Regions from separate parts of the Phreatobacter aquiterrae genome, predicted to be linked through region 2. Evidence: predicted binding sites of a transcription regulator. Region 2 holds the regulator's gene; the other holds the start of a gene.
The links. Region 2 encodes PhoB, which activates phosphate uptake and scavenging genes when phosphate is short. Its sites were predicted from a motif close to TGTCATNNANCTGTCAT; they were not measured.
Positions count from the first base shown of each region.

Region 1: olsB (l-ornithine N(alpha)-acyltransferase) is a predicted target of PhoB. The motif match lies at 3,006-3,022, and genes of this name have one in related genera.

Region 1 is NZ_JBJPHW010000018.1:26,179-32,078, reverse strand. Features, by position in the region: gene ACJ4V0_RS20380 (response regulator transcription factor) at 1-543, shown strand, start outside; gene ACJ4V0_RS20375 (hypothetical protein) at 677-901, shown strand; gene ACJ4V0_RS20370 (phosphomannomutase/phosphoglucomutase) at 1,087-2,586, shown strand; gene ACJ4V0_RS20365 (hypothetical protein) at 2,672-2,950, shown strand; gene olsB (l-ornithine N(alpha)-acyltransferase) at 3,093-4,049, shown strand; gene ACJ4V0_RS20355 (acyl-CoA synthetase) at 4,136-5,785, shown strand; gene ACJ4V0_RS20350 (hypothetical protein) at 5,769-5,900, opposite strand, start outside.
Region 2 is NZ_JBJPHW010000012.1:19,348-25,247, forward strand. Features, by position in the region: gene ACJ4V0_RS17270 (NAD(P)H-dependent oxidoreductase) at 1-306, opposite strand, end outside; gene ACJ4V0_RS17275 (ABC-F family ATP-binding cassette domain-containing protein) at 378-2,189, shown strand; gene phoB (phosphate regulon transcriptional regulator PhoB) at 2,196-2,900, opposite strand; gene phoU (phosphate signaling complex protein PhoU) at 2,933-3,640, opposite strand; gene ACJ4V0_RS17290 (ATP-binding protein) at 3,815-5,140, opposite strand; gene ACJ4V0_RS17295 (TIGR02186 family protein) at 5,206-5,900, opposite strand, start outside.

The DNA of each region.
Region 1 (5,900 bases), on a different contig from region 2:
TACCGCGTGACCTCCTTCACCGACGGCACAGCCCTGCTGATTGCCCTCCAGCAACGCCACCCCGATGCGATGCTGCTCGACTTCTGCCTTCCCGGTTCAAACGGCCTCGAACTGCTTCGCCAGATTGCGATGCGACGGTTCGAAGGGCCCGTCGTCATGATGTCCGGTCGGGCCGACATTCCCATGGCCGTCGCCGTCATCCAGGCCGGCGCCGCCGATCTCGTGGAGAAGCCCGTCGACGCCGACAAGGTGGTCCGCCAGGTCGGCCAGGCCCTTGCCACCTATGCCCGCCGCAGCGCCGAGCGCTCCGACCCCGTGTCGGCCCTGGGCCCCGGCGGCGCGAGCCTGCTCACGCCGCGCGAGCGCGACGTTCTGCAGGAACTCGTGCGCGGCGCCTCCAACAAGGAGGCCGGCCGCAGCCTCGGCATCAGCCCGCGCACCATCGAGGTGCATCGGGCGCGCATCATGGAAAAGCTCGGCGCCCGGAATGCCGCCGACCTCGTCCGCGTCATCTACGACGAGCGGCGCCACGACGCCCGCTGACCGGCATCGTACGCGGGCTGCCCGGTGTGCCGATATTGCAGTGCCTGACAGGACGACGGCTCGACATGGCGCGCGGCGGCGGAGCCATGGAGGTGAGTTGCGTCGACATCCCATGCGACTCGCGAGGCCCGTCATGTCCGAAGAGCCCGTCCTCTACGCCCGCCTGCAGGGGGACGTGCTGGAGATCGTCACCGACCGGCTGACGCTGCGCTCGTCCACCGGCTCGCTCGTCCCGATCGAGGATCACGTGCGGCAGGTCTTCGTCCGCGCCGCGGAAATCCGCATCATGACGGTGGAGGAGGCGCCCTGGGTCCTCTCGCGCCATGTCATCGCACCGCCCCTGCAGCGGGCGGCCTGACAGGGCGGCGGCCCCCCGCCGCCAGCGGCCAGCTTGCTAGGGTGAACCAGGCAACCGGGGGAACCCTGGCGCTCATCGGGCGTTCATCCCTGTCGTGCCAAGCCATGGCTTGCGGCATGGGCATGTCCCGGCCGCAACGGTATAAGCGCACCCTCCCGCGCATGTCGACAGAGGCGTTCTCCCGCATGTTTCCGAAGCCGCTCGCCAGCCTGAAACCCAACACCGCCGCCTATGAGTCCCTGCCGATGGTCAAGCCGACGGGCTTCAGGGAATACGATGCGCGCTGGTTCTTCGGCGAGGAACTCAATCTGATGGGCGTGCAGGCCGTCGGCATGGGCCTCGGCACGCTGATCGGCCGCATGGGCGTGAAGCGCGAGATCGTCGTCGGCCACGATTTCCGCGGCTATTCGTCCTCCATCAAGATGGCGCTGGTCACCGGGCTGATGGCCGCCGGCTGCAAGGTGCGCGATATCGGGCTCTGCATGTCGCCGATGGCCTATTTCGCCCAGTTCGAACTCGACGTTCCCTGCGTCGCCATGGTCACGGCCAGCCATAACGACAATGGCTGGACCGGCGTGAAGATGGGCGCCCAACGCCCGGTCACTTTCGGCCCCGACGAGATGGGCGCCTTGAAAGAGATCGTCCTCGACGCCGATTTCGACCTGATCGGTGGCGGCTCCTACCTCTTCGTCGAGGATTTCGCCGCCCGCTACATCCGCGACCTCACCAGCCGCCCGAAGGTGACGCGCAAGCTGCGCGTCATCGCCGCCTGCGGCAACGGCACGGCGGGCGCCTTCGCGCCGCAGATCCTCGAGAAGCTCGGGGTCGAGGTCATCCCGCTCGACGCGGAGCTCGACCATTCCTTCCCGCGCTACAACCCGAACCCCGAAGACATGAAGATGCTCCATGCCATGGCGGTGGCCGTGAAGGAGCACGGCGCCGACGTGGCGCTGGGCTTCGACGGGGACGGCGACCGCTGCGGCGTCGTCGACAACCACGGCGAGGAGATCTTCGCCGACAAGATCGGCGTGATGCTGGCCCGCGACCTCTGCAAGGTCCACGGTCCCTCGCAGTTCGTCGTCGACGTGAAGTCCACCGGCCTGTTCGAATCCGATCCCGAACTGAAGCGGCTCGGGGCGACGACCGACTACTGGAAGACCGGCCACTCCTACATCAAACGTCGGGTGCGCGACCTCAATGCCCTCGCCGGCTTCGAGAAGTCCGGCCACTTCTTTTTCAACGCCCCGATCGGCCGCGGCTATGACGACGGCCTCGTCACCGCCATCGCCGTCATCGACATGCTCGACCGCAACCCCGACAAGTCGATGGCCGATCTTTACGCCGAAGTGCCGAAGACCTGGGGCTCGCCGACGATGTCGCCGAAATGCGCCGACGAGATCAAGTACGAGGTGGTCGACCGCGTCGTGAAGCGCTTCCAGGACATGCAGGAGCAGGGCGCGACGGTCGCAGGTTCGCCGATCACCTCGCTCGTCACCGTCAACGGCGTCCGCGTCGGAACGGCGGACGGCACCTGGGGTCTGGTGCGCGCCTCGTCCAACAAGCCCGAACTCGTCGTGGTGGTGGAAAGCCCGGCCTCGGAGGAGCGCATGCGCGCCATGTTCCACGCGGTGGACGCGGTGCTGCGCGAGAACCCGGAAGTCGGCGTCTACAACCAGACAATCTGAACGGCATCCTTCCGTTTGACGTCAGGTCTTCACCGGTCGTTAACCATGTGATGCGAGCTTTGCGACAGGTCCGAGGGGGTCAGTCGTGAAGCTCGTTTCCGTCAGCCAGAACATGCAGCGCCCGAACGGGCTCTCGGAGCTTGAGATCCTGCGGTCGGTCACCGCCGGCTTCGCCGCCTTCGGCAGCGCCGTGCGCGTCAGCGCCATTTCGGACGCCCAGAAGTCGAAGGTGCTGGCCGAACTGGCGGAAGCCTCGAACCGCATGATGGACGCGACCAACGCCTATCTCTTCGCGCTCGGCGAGGCCCACAAGGCCATGGATGCCGCTGCCGCTCGCGCTCCCCAGTTGAAGATTGCCGACTAACGGCCAGGTGGTGCGCCGGCTGCAGCGCCGCCGCGTCACCGATCCGTCGCGCTCCCGTCATCGCACTGTCGACCGGATGCGGCACCACGCCTCCTGACGCGATGACCGACGATTCGGCTAGAATCGCGCGAGGGGGTCCTCCATGACCGAGCCGGTCGCCAACATCGTCAATCCCTTCTCCCGTCACTTCAATCCGGCGCTGTGGGCCGACCAGGGCCGCCGGATCATCCCGATGATGCGCGCCTATGGCGGCATCCGTCAGCGTGAGGCGCGGTCAGCCCTGCCGCAGACCCTCGGCCGGCTCGGAACCCTCGAGGTGCGCCTCGCCGCCAACGCGGCCGAGGTGCGTCGTGCCCAGAAACTGCGCTGGCGTGTCTTCTACGAGGAGATGCAGGCCATTGCCGACGGCGCCTCGCGCCTCGCCCGCCGCGACATCGACGCATTCGACGCCATCTGCGACCATCTCGTCGTCATCGACCACGCCGTGACCGAGCGCCCGCCCTTCGGTGCCCCGCGGCCGGCCATCGTCGGCACCTACCGCCTGCTGCGGCAGGAGGTGGCGGACCGGCATGGCGGCTTCTACACCTCGGGCGAGTTCGACCTGTCCGGTCTGCTCGCGCGCCACAAGGGCAAGCGCTTCCTCGAGGTCGGGCGCTCCTGCGTGCTGCCGGCCTATCGCAACAAGCGGACGGTGGAACTGCTCTGGCACGGCATCTGGAGCTATGTGCTCACCCATCGCATCGACGTCATGTTCGGCTGCGCCAGCCTGGAGGGAACCGATCCGCGGCGCCTGTCGCTGGAACTGTCGTTCCTGCATCACCACGCGCGGCCGCCGGCGGAATGGGCGGCCTCCGCCCTGCCCTCCCGCCACGTCGCCATGGGCCGCCTGTCGCAGGACGCCATCGACATGAAGAAGGCGCTGCACGCGCTGCCGCCGCTCATCAAGGGCTATCTCCGGCTCGGCGCCTATGTGGGAGACGGCGCGGTGGTGGACCGGCAGTTCAACACGACGGACGTGCTGATCGTTCTCCCGGTCTCGGCCATCAGCCCGCGCTATATCGGCCATTTCGGCGCGACCGCCGAGCGGCACGCGGCGTGACGCATCCCGGCCCTGCCGTCCGGGGGACTTAACCGCTGGTGTCACGGTGCTATCGTTCCACCCAAGAACGATAGGAAACGCCTGCCATGTCCGATGCCCCTGCCCTCGGCCCCCGCCTTGCTGCCGATGGATCGGTGATCCCCGCGCCGATGAGCCGGCGCGTGATGAACCTCGCCGATCTCCTGCACGGCGCGGCCCGCCGCCTGCCCGACCGCCCCGGCCTCGTCTGGCGCGACACCATCTGGACCTGGAAGGACATGGCCGAGCGGGTCGATGCGGCGGCCATCGCGCTCGCCGCACGCGGCATCGCCAAGGGCGACCGCGTCGTCTGCCAGTCGCGCAACGGCAATGCCATGTTCGAGGCGATGTTCGCGGTCTGGACCATCGGCGCCATCTGGGTGCCGACGAACTTCCGCAACACGCCGCATGAAGTCGCCTACATCGCCCAGGCCGCGCGAGCGAAGGCGATGATCTGCGAAAGCATCTTCGCGGGCCACGCCGCGGCCGTGAAAGAGGCCGACGCCGATCTCGCCCTGACCATTTCCATCGGCGATGCCGATTTCGCCGCCGTGGAATGGGAGGGCCTCGTCGCCGAGGGGCGGTCCCGCGGCGCCACCTGTCCCGTCGCCGCCGTCGACTATGACGACCCCTGCTGGTTCTTTTTCACCTCGGGCACGACAGGCCGGCCCAAGGCCGCCGTGCTCACCCACGGCCAGATGGGCTTCGTCGTCACCAACCACCTCGCCGACCTGGTGCCGGGTACAACCGAGCACGACGCCTCGCTCGTGGTGGCGCCGCTCTCGCACGGCGCCGGCATCCATCAACTGACCCAGGTGGCACGCGGCGCGCGGACGATCCTCCTGTCCTCGGAGCGGCTGGACTGCGAGGAGGCCTTCCGCCTCATCGAGCAGCACCACGTGACCAACATGTTCACGGTGCCGACCATCCTCACCATGCTCGCCGGACACGAGGCCGCGGACCGGCATGACCATTCGAGCCTTAAGCACGTCATCTACGCCGGCTCGCCCATGTACCGCGCCGACCAGCAGATGGCCCTCGCCCGCCTCGGCAAGTGCATCGTGCAATATTTCGGCCTCGGCGAGGTGACCGGCAACATCACCGTCTTCCCGACCCGGGAGCACGACATGGACGACGCGGTGCAGGGACGCATCGGTACCTGCGGCTTCCCGCGCACCGCCATGGACGTGCGCATCCTCGACGATCCCGGGCTGGAGCTCGCGCCTTTCGAAACCGGAGAAATCTGCGTCGCGGGCCCCGCCGTCTTCGCCGGCTATTTCGACAATCCGGAGGCCAATGCGAAATCCTTCCGCAACGGCTTCTTCCGCACCGGCGATCTCGGCCACAAGGACAAGGACGGCTACGTCTACATCACCGGCCGTGCCTCCGACATGTACATATCCGGTGGCTCCAACGTCTATCCGCGCGAGATCGAGGAGGTGATCCTCACCCATCCGGCGGTCGCCGAGGTGGCGGTTCTCGGGGTTCCCGACCGGCGCTGGGGTGAGGCCGGCGTCGCCGTGCTGGTGGCCCGGCAGGGCGCGAGCGTCGCCGAGGGCGACATCCTGAGGCATCTCGACGGCAAGCTCTCCCGCTACAAGATGCCCCGCCAGGTCTTCGTCTGGGAGGAATTGCCGAAGTCGGGCTACGGCAAGGTGCCGAAGAAGCTCATCCGCGAGATGCTGATCGAGCGGGGCGAGGTCAGCGCGGAGGGGTGAAGGAACTCACCTCGACCGCACGTGCCACAATTTTCCCGCCAAGCCCGCTGATCGGAATGAGTTCGAGCTCGACGAGAGCTGAAGCAACCCAGCCTGGTGGGCTGCCGCTTGGCAC
Region 2 (5,900 bases):
CCAGACACGGTCGAGCCAGCCCTTGAGCATGGCCGGCAGGCCGTACCACCAGGTCGGATAGACGAAGAGCAGGCCCTCGCACCAGCGCAGATGGTCGAGATGGCCGGCGACGGGCGCCTCGTTCAGTCCGGCGGTGTGATAGGCGCGCCGCTCGTCCGACCTCATGACCGGGTCGAAGCCCTCGGCGTGGAGATCGATCAGCCGGACCTCGTGGCCGGCCGAGGCCAACGCCTCCAGCGCCCGGTCGCGGATCGCCGCGGTGAAGCTCTCCGGACAGGGATGGCAGTAGATCACCAGCATGCGCATGAACGGTCTCGGCACAGAATCGTCGGCTGTCAGGGTGCACATCCGCCCGCCGGGATGCTAGACGGCGCGGCATGGCTCCACCGCTCCTTCAACTGCAAGACATCAAGCTGACCTTCGGCGGCACGCCGCTGTTGACCGGCGCCAATCTGTCGGTCGACGCCGGTGACCGGCTCGCGCTCGTCGGTCGCAACGGCTCCGGCAAGTCGACGCTGCTGAAGATCGCGGCGGGCCTCGTCGAGGCCGATTCCGGGACGCGCTTCGCCCAGCCCGGCGCGACGATCCGCTATCTGCTGCAGGAACCGGACCTGAGCGCCTTCCCGACCACGCTCGCCTATGTCGAGAGCGGTCTTGGGCCCGGAGACGACGCCCATCGCGCACGCCTGCTGCTGGAGGACCTCGGCCTCACCGGCGAGGAAGGCACGGCCTCGCTGTCCGGCGGAGAAGCCAAGCGCGCCGCGCTGGCGCATGCCATCGCGCCGGAACCCGACATCCTCATCCTCGACGAGCCCACCAACCACCTCGACCTCCCGGCGATCGAATGGCTGGAGAAGACGCTGCGGCGCCTGTCCTCGGCCATCGTCATGATCAGCCATGACCGCCGCTTCCTCGAGACGCTGTCGCGCGCCACCGTCTGGCTCGACCGCGGCACGACGCGGCGCCTCGACAAGGGCTTCGCCCATTTCGAGGCCTGGCGCGACGAGGTGCTGGAGCAGGAAGAGAAGGAGCAGCACAAGCTCGACCGGCAGATCGTCCGTGAGGAGCACTGGCTGCGCTATGGCGTCTCGGCCCGGCGCAAGCGCAACGTCCGCCGCCTCGGCAACCTGCACGCCCTGCGCAAGGATTTCCGCGAGCACCGCAAGGCCGTGGGCAATGTCGCGATGACGGTCAGCGAGGCCGACGTGTCCGGGAAGCGCGTTGTCGAGGCGGTCGGCATTTCCAAGCACTTCGGCGACCGCGCCATCGTCGACAACCTGACGATCCGCATCCTGCGCGGCGACCGCCTCGGCATCGTCGGCCCCAATGGCGCCGGCAAGACGACGCTTGTGCAGATGCTGACCGGGACGCTGCCCCCTGACAGTGGCTCCATCGTGCTCGGCACAAACCTCGCCATGGCGACGCTCGACCAGAAGCGCGAGGCGCTCGATCCCGCGACGCCGCTCACCGAGGCGCTCACGCGCGGGCGCGGCGACTACGTGACGATCAACGGCGAGAACCGCCACGTGATCGGCTACATGAAGGACTTCCTGTTCTCCCCCGAGCAGAAGGGCACACCTGTCGGCGTCCTTTCCGGCGGCGAGCGGGGCCGCCTGCTGCTGGCGCGGGCGCTCGCGAGCCCTGCCAATGTCCTTGTCCTCGACGAGCCGACCAACGACCTCGACCTCGAAACACTCGACCTCTTGCAGGAGATGCTCACGGACTTCCCCGGCACCGTGATCCTGGTGTCGCACGACCGCGACTTTCTCGACCGCGTCTGCACCTCGGTTCTGGTCAGCGAGGGCTCCGGCCGCTGGATCGAATATGCCGGTGGCTATTCCGACATGATCACCCAGCGCGGCGCCGGCGTGACGGCGCGGACCGTCGAAAAGACGGCAAGGCCCGGGACCCCGGCGGTGGAACGGAGCGACCGGGCGCCGGATGCCGCAAGGCGCAAGCTGTCGTTCAAGGACAAGCACGATCTCGACAGCCTGCCGGGGCGCATGGAGGCGCTCGGCCGTGACATCGCCAAGCTGCAGGCGATCCTCTCCGATGCGGCGCTCTATGCGCGCGACCGCGCCGCCTTCGACAGGGCGTCCGCCGCCCTCACCCGGGCGCAGGGCGAACTGTCCGCCGCCGAGGATCGCTGGCTGGAACTGGAACTGCTGAAGGAAAGCCTCGAGGCGTGACGCCGGTCAGGCCGCGACCCCGGCGAACCGCTCGTTGAAGGAATAGCCCGAGCCGCGCACGGTGCGGATCGGATCAGTCTCCCGTCCCCGCTTCACCGCCTTGCGCAGGCGGCCGATATGTACGTCCACGGTGCGCTCGTCGATATAGACGTCGCGGCCCCACACCCCGTCCAGAAGCTGTTCGCGCGTATAGACGCGGCCGGGCGACTGCATGAGGAACTCAAGCAGGCGAAACTCGGTCGGTCCGAGATTGATCTCCCGGCCGGCGCGATGGACACGCCGCGTCTCGCGGTCGAGTTCGATATCGCCGGATTTCAGCAGGCTGGACAGATGCTCGGGCTTCGCCCGCCGCAGCAGCGCCCTGACGCGGGCGAGCAGTTCGGGCACCGAGAAGGGCTTCACGACATAGTCGTCGGCACCGGTGGCGAGCCCCCGCACCCGCTCGCCCTCCTCGCCGCGCGCCGTCAGCATGATCACGGGAAGGCGCTCGGTCTCGGGGCGCAGGCGGATGCGGCGGCACAGTTCGATGCCCGACAGGCCCGGAAGCATCCAGTCAAGGAGAACCAGGTCCGGGACGACCTCGCGCAGCCTGACCTCGGCCTCGTCGCCGCGCCCGACGACCTCGACGCGATAGCCCTCGGCCTCAAGATTGTAGCGCAGGAGGACGGTGATCGCTTCCTCGTCCTCGACGACCATGATGCGTGCGGTCATGGCATTCTTTCCGGTTCTGCCCGCGGCAACCGTCAGGACCCGACGGACACCATGGTCGTCGTGTCGAGCTTCGGCCGCTCGTCGGTGAGCGTCACGCCGTTGACCATGTAGTAGACGGTCTCGGCGATGTTGGTGGCGTGGTCGCCGATCCGCTCAAGGTTCTTGGCGCAGAACAGCAGATGGGTGCAGGACCCGATGTTGCGCGGATCCTCCATCATGTAGGTGAGCAGTTCGCGGAACAGCGAATTGTACAGGGCGTCGACGTCGCCGTCGGCCTTCCAGACCTCCAGCGCCGCCGCCACATCGCGCTGCGAATAGGCGTCGAGCACCTGCTTGACGCGCTCGAGGGCCAGGCGCGCCATGGCGTCGAAACCGCCCGAGACCTTCGGCAGCGACAGCGCGCCGTTCATGACGATGACGCGCTTGGCGATGTTCTTGGCGAGATCGGCGATACGCTCAAGGTCGCTCGCAATCCGCAGGGCGCCGACGACCTCGCGGAGGTCGATCGCCATCGGCTGGCGCTTGGCGATGATGAGGATGCCAGTCTCCTCGATCTCGCGGTGAAGGGCATCGATCTGCACATCGGCCTCGCGCACCCGGTGCGCCAGGTCCATGTCGCTGCGGATCAGCGCGTCGATGGAACTGGCGATCTGCCGCTCGGAAAGTCCGCCCATCTCGGCGATGCGCTGAGCCAGGCCCTTGAGCTCGTTCTCGAATGCGCTCACGGTATGTTCGGTCATGCCAGGCTCCTGCAAACGGCGGGTGGGACTCGTTGGATAGTCCTTGCCCGCGACGGTTCTATGCCCGTCGCGTGACGTATCGATGACACGGAATATCGTCCCGATTCAAACACTTGTCACTGTTGCGACAACTCAGACCGGATCAGGCCCCTGGAAGGGCGGCTGTTGGCGGTATCAGGCGGGAGGGTTGGATGCCGTGCCTGCATCACCGTCGGCGGGCTCGGCCACCTCGATCCTGACCGTGAAGATCGCGCCCTGGCCCGGCACGCTCTCGATGGACAGCCGGCCGCGATGCCGGTTGAGGATGTGCTTGACGAGAGCGAGCCCGAGGCCGGTTCCGCCCTTCTCCCGGCTCGACGCCACATCGGCACGATAGAAGCGCTCGGTGAGCCGCGGCAGATGCTCCGCCGGAATGCCGGGACCATGATCGCGGATCGCCACGACGGCGTCGTCGCGCCGCCCCTCGCGAGCCTCGCGGTCGATCAGGATGTCGACCCGCTTGCCCTCCGCGCCGTACTTGATCGCGTTCTGCACGAGGTTCTCGAACAGCCGGATGAGCTCGTCCTGATCGCCGTTCACCGACAGCACGGGCATGGAACTGCGGATCTCCACCTCGACATCCTGCCCGCGCGCGTAGGGCCCGAGCGTGTCGCGCACATGCGCGAGCAACGGGACGAGATCGACGATCCCGACGGGCCGCACATGTTCGTTGAGCTCGACCCGCGACAGCGACAGGAGATCGTCGATGAGGCGCGACATGCGGCGGGCCTGCGCCAGCATGATCTCGAGGAACTTCTCGCGCGCCTGCACGTCGTTGCGCGCCGGGCCCTGGATCGTCTCGATGAAGCCGACCACCGAGGCCAGCGGCGTGCGCAACTCGTGGCTGGCATTGGCGACGAAATCGGCGCGCAGGCGCTCCAGCCGTCGCTCCTCCGTGAGGTCGCGCAGCGACAGGAGAACGAAGTCCGGACGGCTCCCGTCCCGCGCCTCGGAGGTCACCGCCACCGGGGCCGCCTCGACGCTGAACCAGCGGGCGACAGGCACGCGCTCGGCATAGTCGACGGTCTGCGGCAGGTTGCTTGCGAGCGCCCGGCGCACGGTCTCGATGACATCGGGAGCGCGGAGCGACAGCGTCAGGGGCTCGCCGCGCCGGAGGCCGGGCACGAGATCGGCCGCACGGCCGTTGAACGTCCGCACCGTGAGCTTGGGATCGAGCAGGATCGCCGGAACCGGCAGCGAGGCCATCAGACCCTCGACCGTCAGATCGGTCAGCCTCGCGGCGCGCCGGGCCAGCAATTCGCTGTCCAGCGGCGCCGCGGTCCGGGGCCGGCGGCGGACCACGAGGCCTGCAAGGGCGAGCGCCGCCCCCGCGCCGGCCGCATAGGGCCAGGGGAGCGACCCCGCCGTCATCAGCGCGATGGCCAGCACCGCACCGCAGGCATAGAGAAACCAGCGCCCGGCCCAGCCTTCGGTCCAGCTCTGCCGGATGTCATCGGCCATGCGCGCACCCCTCTTCCAGGCCCGGTCCCTGACACGTCGTCGAGACGGCTCTGTGACCGCGGGGATCAGTCACGACGAAACACGACGCTGGCGGCCCAGCCGGTGAACAGCGCCAGCATGGCGGCGGCCAGTCCGTAGAGGATGCCGTGATCGCGGGCTGCATTGGCGATGAAGGCCTCGAAGCCGGTCTTGGTGACCTCGAAATTGGTACTCTCGCGGGCCAGCACAACGCCGCCCGACATCAGGAAGATGTCGACGTCGAAGTTTCCGACCGGCGTGTTCGGCACCACCGGAATGTTGGCGCGGAACAGGTTCGGGGTGAGGAAGGTGACGCCCGTCGGGTTCTCCCGATAGAGGCCCTTGGCCCGGTTGATGCGCAGGAAGGCCTCGCGGAAGGCGGGGGTCGCGGAGGGATTGGTGCCGAGGCGCGGCGTGATCGCCGTGATCGCGTCGACGCCGATCTGCTGGCGGCTGCGCAGTTCGAGGTCGGCGAGTTCGGCCGCCGGCTTGTTCGCGAGCAGGGCATAGAAGCTCGGCACCTCGACGAACTCGCGCGCGTCGGTGTTCACCCAGATGCCGAAGAAACGGGTCTTCTGGCGGGTCACGACCATGGCCCGGGGTCCCCGCACGACGACGGCCAGATCATAGCCGCCGGCGCGCGAGATGGTCTGCGCATCGCGTTCGATCGCCCCGAACAGGACGATCTGCGAGCCGATGAAGCTGGAGGTGATCTGCAGCCGGTGCGTCGAGAGCGACGTGA